3 regions of the Pseudomonas sp. ICMP 8385 genome follow, and region 3 is predicted to be linked to each of the others. Evidence: riboswitches for the same ligand, from Rfam matches in the RefSeq annotation. Region 3 holds a riboswitch; each other region holds the start of a gene.
The links. A riboswitch is a leader RNA that binds a small molecule or an ion and turns the genes downstream of it on or off. The one in region 3 is predicted to bind cobalamin.

Region 1 (2,196 bases), on a different contig from region 3:
ATCGGGTTGGCCAGGCGCAGGCTCGGGTAGTCGTCGGGCAGTTGCTGCGCCGCTTCGGCCAGCAACGCCAGGCTCGAATCGCCGCTGCACAGGATCACCAGCTCGGCGGGGGTTTGCCCAAGGTCGGCGATATTGTCATCGGAGACGAAACCTCCGGGCTGGGTCCTGAGCAGGTGCACGGGTTAAACGCTGAGCGCAGCGCGCAATTGCGCTTCGAGGCCTGCTGCGTCCAGGTCCTGGCCGATCAGCACCAGGCGCGTGATGCGTGCTTCGTCAGCGCTCCAGGCACGGTCGAAGTGTTTGTCAAAACGCGTGCCCACGCCCTGGATCAGCAGGCGCATCGGCTTGTTGGGGATCGCCGCGAAGCCTTTGACCCGCAGGATGCCGTGCTGCACCACCAACTGGGTCAAGGCGTCGAGCAGCAGCGCTTCGTCAGCCTGTGGCAGGTCGATGGAGATGGAATCAAACGCATCGTGATCGTGATCGTCCTCACCTTTGTGGTGGTGATCGTGATGGCTGTGGCGCCCGTCGATATGCTCCTCGGAACCGGCGCCCAGGCCAATCAACACATCCAGGGGCAGGCGGCCGCTGCTGGCTTCGACGATTTTCACCGCGGGCGGCAGTTCTTCGGCGACTTCCAGGCGTACACGGGCCAGGTCTTCGGCGCTGATCAGGTCGGTTTTATTGAGGATCACCAGGTCGGCGCTGGCCAGTTGATCGGCAAACAGCTCGTGCAGCGGCGATTCGTGGTCCAGGTTCGGGTCCAGCTTGCGCTGGGCGTCGACCTGGTCCGGGAACGCGGCGAAGGTGCCAGCGGCCACGGCCGGGCTGTCGACCACGGTGATCACCGCGTCAACCGTGCAGGCGCTACGGATTTCCGGCCACTGGAAGGCCTGGACCAGCGGCTTGGGCAGGGCCAGGCCAGAGGTTTCAATGAGGATATGGTCAAGGTCGCCACGGCGCGCCACCAGTTCACGCATCACCGGGAAGAACTCTTCCTGCACGGTGCAGCACAGGCAGCCGTTGGCCAGTTCATACACGCGGCCGCTGGCTTCTTCTTCGGTGCAACCGATGGAGCACTGCTTGAGGATCTCGCCGTCGATACCCAGCTCACCGAACTCGTTGACGATCACCGCAATGCGGCGGCCCTGGGCGTTGTCCAGCATATGGCGCAGCAAGGTGGTTTTGCCCGAGCCGAGGAAGCCGGTGACGATAGTGACGGGGAGTTTGGCCAGTGTTTTCATCGGATGCCCTGTGGGGCGGGCATACGGGACGACTGGCCCTGCGGCGGCGCGCAGGTGCAGGATTCGTCACCGGATCACCCCGCCCGGTTGAAATGGAAAATCGGTGACGAGGCAGGTCTCCTGGCTTGGGGCTTGCCGGCCTTGCGGCTGGCGCTGGCTGCGCCTTCCCACCGTATTGGCAGTGGCGTGGCAGTCAGATAAACCCTTTACAGTTGCGGGGGCAGCCGCGGCTTGGACCGCGTTCCCTTCTTAGCTTCGACCGGGGTCGAAGAACCTCGAAGGTGCAAGGCTACGCAGTGCATGAGGACGGGTCAATTGAAAAGCGGTCGCGGCTTGGATTGACGGCCATCCCGCGCCCATGCTCTCCTACACATCTTGTTTCGGGTGCCCTTTACAGGGTGAAACGGGAAACCGGTGACTCATGCCTGCATGACAGTCCGGTGCTGCCCCCGCAACGGTAAGCGAGCGAAGCGTCACAGCCACTGTGCTTTTGGCATGGGAAGGCGATGCTTTCCAGGTCTCGAAAGAGCCCCCTCGCAAGCCCGGAGACCGGCCCGAACCATCAGATAACAAACCCGCGGTGGGCGGGCGCTGTTCAGAACCCTGCGGGCCCGGCTCGCGGGGTTTTCATGCGCTCGTGTCACCCTGCCACTCGAAAGGGACGTGCCATGTCGATCATCAGCAGCACCTCACACACCGCCAGCACCAACGCCACCTTGAGCCAACGCCTGACCGCCGCCATCGGCGCGTCGATCCTCGGTGCGTGCCTGGTGTATTTCGCCGGGTTCTCCCATATCGAGGCGGTGCACAACGCCGCCCACGATACGCGCCACAGCGCCGCCTTCCCGTGCCATTGAGGCCTGCTGCCATGATCAAGCGTATTGCGCAAACCGCAGGGTTCACCGGCCTGCTGGCCGCCCTGTTGCTGACCCTGCTGCAAAGTTTCTGGGTG
Region 2 (2,196 bases), on a different contig from region 3:
CTGCCCAGGCAGACCGACATACACCCGACCTCAGGGTTGGCCGAGACACCTCTGCGTGGTGGCCGCTACAACAGTATCGTAGAGGCACCCAATGGCGAAAAGGTCCGACGCATGATCGTCATGAAAGGCAACATGAAAAAAATGCAACTGGTCAAAGGCAACCTTTTTACCTTTGAAGATGAATACAAAGGCAAACCCCGCCTCAACATCAACGCCCATGGCCGCGACCTCAGCTTCACGGAGCAACTGCTGGGCAAGAGTTCAACCATCCTTTATGACGGCGCCGAGCATACCGCCGAACAACTACATGCCCATCTGCTCGCCAAAGGCATCGACCCCAGCCAGTTCGACAACGTTCGCTTGCTTGTCTGTTACTCCGGCAATGGCTCCGAGAACTCCTTTGCCGCCGAGTTCCAGAGGTTGATCAAAAAGCCGGTGAAGGCCTTCGTGGGGACCGTGACAGTGACTCCCAGCCCCGAACTGGTCACCTCCGAATTTGAAACCGGCACCCAGATGCACGGACCGCAAAACGGGCCGAAGCTGGTGAGTGACACCTACGCAGAATACGACAGTGTCGACACCGTCAAGGACCGCACGGGTATTTCCCTGATCCGCAACCCTCTGGAATACATTCTCTTCTCCTACTACCCCGTGTATTACCCGCCCCGCACGAGCGCTACAACGGCAAATCGCTGAGCACCCTCCAGCACGCGGCACTGGCCAATCGGTTCGTCGCATTGACGAACGGTCCTACGAATGTTCAGATGCGGCCCTGTTTCAGGTGCCGCATGCCGCCGTGCATGAGGTGAAACGGGAAACCGGTACGCTCGTTCGAGCAAGTCCGGTGCTGCCCCCGCAACGGTATTCGCGTGACCCCTTCGTTACACCACTGTGGCCAGAACGCCATGGGAAGGTGAAGGGTTCGATACGCGAGAGCCCGGAGACCGGCCTGGAATTTCTGTTTGGCATAATCCTGCGGTGGGCGGGCATGGGCCGGTGTCGGTGTGTGCCCGGCGCCTTCTCCTGCGTGCTTCTGCGAAGATACTTTCGAGAAGACTATGATTTTCCAACGTTCCTCTACCTCTGGCCCAACCCTGCTCCTGGGTTGCCTGTTCAGCCCGCTGCTGCTCGCCGATGACGCGGCCCTGGTGCTCCATCCGCAGACCGTTTCGGCGCCGTCGGTGGAATCCACCACCGTGGCCGAGATGGCCCAATACGGCAGCAAAGTGGCGATTGTCACCCGCGAACAGATTGAACGCGCCGGCCCCAGCGCCGATATCACGCGGGCGATGCAGATGTTTATCCCCGGTTTCTATGTCGCGCCCAAAAACGGCCCGTTCGACTACGGCACCTATTCCCTGCTGGGCGGACGCAATGACGACACCCTGATCCTGCTCGACGGCGTACGCCTGAACAACCGCCTGTACGGTGGCCTGTACCTGGACACCCTGCCGGCCAACGCCGTGGAGCGCATCGAAGTGCTCAAGGGTGGCCAGAGCCTGTTGTTCGGGACCCAGGCGGTGGCGGGCGTGATCAATATCGTCACGCGCAGCCCGCAGACCCGCGAGGTGTCCGGCGAAACCAACCTGGGCGTCGATACCTTTGGCGGCACCACCGGCGATGCCCGGGCCGAGCGGGTTTTCACTAACGGCCTGGGCGACCTGGGCCTGCTGGCCTATGTCAGCCATAACGTGTCCGAGGGCTACCAGCCGTTTCGCAACCGCGACATGAGCCATGTCAGCGACAAGAAACGTTCCTACGAAGTCACCACCCTCGGCGCCAAGGCTATCCAGTCTTTTGCCGATGACTCGCGCCTGGAGCTGTTCTACCAGTACTCCGACGCCAACCTGGACTTCGCCGGCGCCACCAACAACCGCAAGACCACCAACGACCGTGTGCAACAGATCGCCACGGCGACCTTCGAGCAACGCCTCAACGAGCGGCTGAGTTACTTCGTCAAGGGCCATATCAACGACTGGGACACCCGTTACTCGCGGGTCAACAACACCGCCGACGGCGGCACCCTGGTACGCAACCACAATGACTACTGGGGTTTTACCGACTGGGGCGTGCAGGCCGAAGGCAAGGCTGAGCTTGAAGGCGGGCATGTGCTGGTGTTCGGCTCCGACAACCAGTGGTTCAAGGGCCAGGACGATGTGCTGGTCATCGACAACAACCAGGCCGAGGCCCACGCCC
Region 3 (2,196 bases):
GAATGGCCAGCCATAAAAGCCACCGTCCCTGACCGAGGTGATGTAGTCCGGCACCAGGTCGCTGCCGATTTCATCGCGCTCGTTGACCGCCGTCCACAGCTTGCCGCTTTGTGGCTCCCAGGCCATGCCATTGGGGTTGCGCAGCCCGGAAGCAAAAATCCGCTGCTTGCCGCTGGCCCGGTCGACTTCCCAGATCGCCGCGCGGCCCTGTTCGGCTTCCAGGCCGTTTTCGCCGACGTTGCTGTTGGAACCCACGCTCACATACAACGTGCCGCCGTCCTTGCTGGCCACCACGTTTTTTGTCCAGTGGTGGTTCAGTGGGCCACTCGGCAGGTCGATGACCTTGGTGCCGGGCGCCTTGATCGCGGTTTCCCCCGGTTGATAGGGGAAACGCAGCAGCTTGTCCGAATCGGCCACATACAGGTCGTTGCCCACCAGGGTCATGCCAAACGGTGAGTTGAGGTTTTCCAGGAACACCGTGCGGGTTTCCGCCACGCCATCATGGTCGGCATCGCGCAGCAGGGTGATGCGGTTCGGGCTGGGGACACCGGCACCGGCACGGCCCATGACCTTTTCCATGACCCAGCCGCGAATGCCCTTGGAATCATCCGGCTTGGGCGGCGCGTTGGTCTCGGCCACCAGCACGTCGCCGTTGGGCAATACATACAGCCAGCGTGGGTGATCCAGGCCTTCGGCGAAGGCGCCGACCTGGGTGCCCGCAGCCGCGGTCGGCTTGGCGCCATCGGGCCAGCCAATCGCCGGGGCGATGTTGACGGTGGGGATCAGGGTTTTATTCGGTTCCGGCAGCTTGGGCGACGGCCCGGTGCCATCGGATACCTGCAAGGTTGAGCTTTCGCCACAGGCGGCGAGTGCGCCTGCGGCCATGATCAGTAGGGCGAGTCGGGTCTTGTGCATGTTTTTATCCTCAAAGCCTGTAGCCATAGAGGCCTGGCGCGCGGCGATGGTTCAAGTGTATGGCCGGCTTTAATTGACGCTGTACCCCCAACCCACTAACCTTCGCCGCTTGTTTCAGGTGCTCGGTGACGTACGCGTCGACCGAGTGAAACAGGGAAGCCGGTGAGTGCGCGCACTTTTCTACAGTGCGGCCACGATCCCGGCGCTGCCCCCGCAACGGTAAATGAGTCAAGACGCTGCTTTTGCCACTGTATCGCCCGCGATATGGGAAGGTGCATCGTCGGTTTGCCCTGGTCAACAGGGCACCCCTCATGAGCCCGGAGACCGGCCTGATCCATCCAACAGCATCACGGTGGGCGATGCTTGGCTTCATGTTGTTGTCTTTTCCTGCCCGCCGTTTTTGTCCAGCCCCAACGGAGAGCTGCCATGACTGATTCCCCTGATCGTGACGAACGCCACCTGGCGCGCATGCTGCGCAAAAAAGCGGTGATTGACGAGCGCATTGCCAATTCACCGAATGAGTGCGGTTTGCTGCTGGTATTGACCGGCAATGGCAAAGGCAAGAGCAGTTCGGCATTTGGCATGCTGGCCCGGGCCATGGGGCACGGTATGCAATGCGGCGTCGTGCAATTTATCAAGGGCCGTAACAGCACCGGTGAGGAGCTGTTCTTCCGGCGCTTCCCCGAGCAGGTACGCTTTCATGTGATGGGCGAGGGCTTCACCTGGGAAACCCAGGACCGCCAGCGCGATATCGCCGCCGCCGAAGCGGCCTGGCAAGTCTCCCGGGAAATGTTGCAGGACCCGTCCATCGGCCTGGTGGTGCTCGATGAGTTGAACATCGCGCTCAAGCACGGCTATCTTGACCTGGACCAGGTGCTTGGCGACCTGCAAGCCCGCCCACCGATGCAGCACGTGCTGGTCACCGGGCGTGGCGCCAAGCCGGAGCTGATGGAAATGGCCGATACCGTCACCGAAATGGGCATGCTCAAGCACGCGTTCCAGGCCGGTATCAAGGCACAGAAAGGCATCGAGCTTTGAACCCGCCGCGCCATTGCCCTGCCGTGCTGATCGCCGCACCGGCGTCAGGCCAGGGCAAGACCACCGTCACCGCCGCCCTGGCCCGCTTGCACCGCAACCTGGGGCGCAAGGTCCGGGTGTTCAAGTGCGGCCCGGACTTTCTCGACCCGATGATCCATGAGCGCGCCAGCGGTGCGCCGGTCTATCAATTGGACATGTGGATGGTCGGCGAGCAGGAAAGTCGCCGCCTGCTGTGGGAAGCTG

Region 1: another riboswitch for cobalamin. It lies ahead of cobW (cobalamin biosynthesis protein CobW); the one in region 3 lies ahead of cobO (cob(I)yrinic acid a,c-diamide adenosyltransferase).
Region 2: another riboswitch for cobalamin. It lies ahead of AO268_RS27055 (TonB-dependent receptor plug domain-containing protein); the one in region 3 lies ahead of cobO (cob(I)yrinic acid a,c-diamide adenosyltransferase).

Annotation. Positions count from the first base shown of each region.
Region 1 covers NZ_LKBY01000113.1:203,206-205,401, reverse strand. Annotated here, with positions in the region: gene cobN (cobaltochelatase subunit CobN) at 1-179, opposite strand, end outside; gene cobW (cobalamin biosynthesis protein CobW) at 183-1,244, opposite strand; cobalamin riboswitch at 1,338-1,537, opposite strand; cobalamin riboswitch at 1,610-1,816, shown strand; gene AO268_RS21360 (CbtB domain-containing protein) at 1,913-2,101, shown strand; gene AO268_RS21355 (CbtA family protein) at 2,113-2,196, shown strand, end outside.
Region 2 covers NZ_LKBY01000135.1:30,868-33,063, forward strand. Annotated here, with positions in the region: gene AO268_RS27050 (DUF6543 domain-containing protein) at 1-696, shown strand, start outside; cobalamin riboswitch at 763-967, shown strand; gene AO268_RS27055 (TonB-dependent receptor plug domain-containing protein) at 1,059-2,196, shown strand, end outside.
Region 3 covers NZ_LKBY01000024.1:116,461-118,656, forward strand. Annotated here, with positions in the region: gene AO268_RS05240 (PQQ-dependent sugar dehydrogenase) at 1-915, opposite strand, end outside; cobalamin riboswitch at 1,015-1,262, shown strand; gene cobO (cob(I)yrinic acid a,c-diamide adenosyltransferase) at 1,342-1,953, shown strand; gene AO268_RS05250 (cobyrinate a,c-diamide synthase) at 1,950-2,196, shown strand, end outside.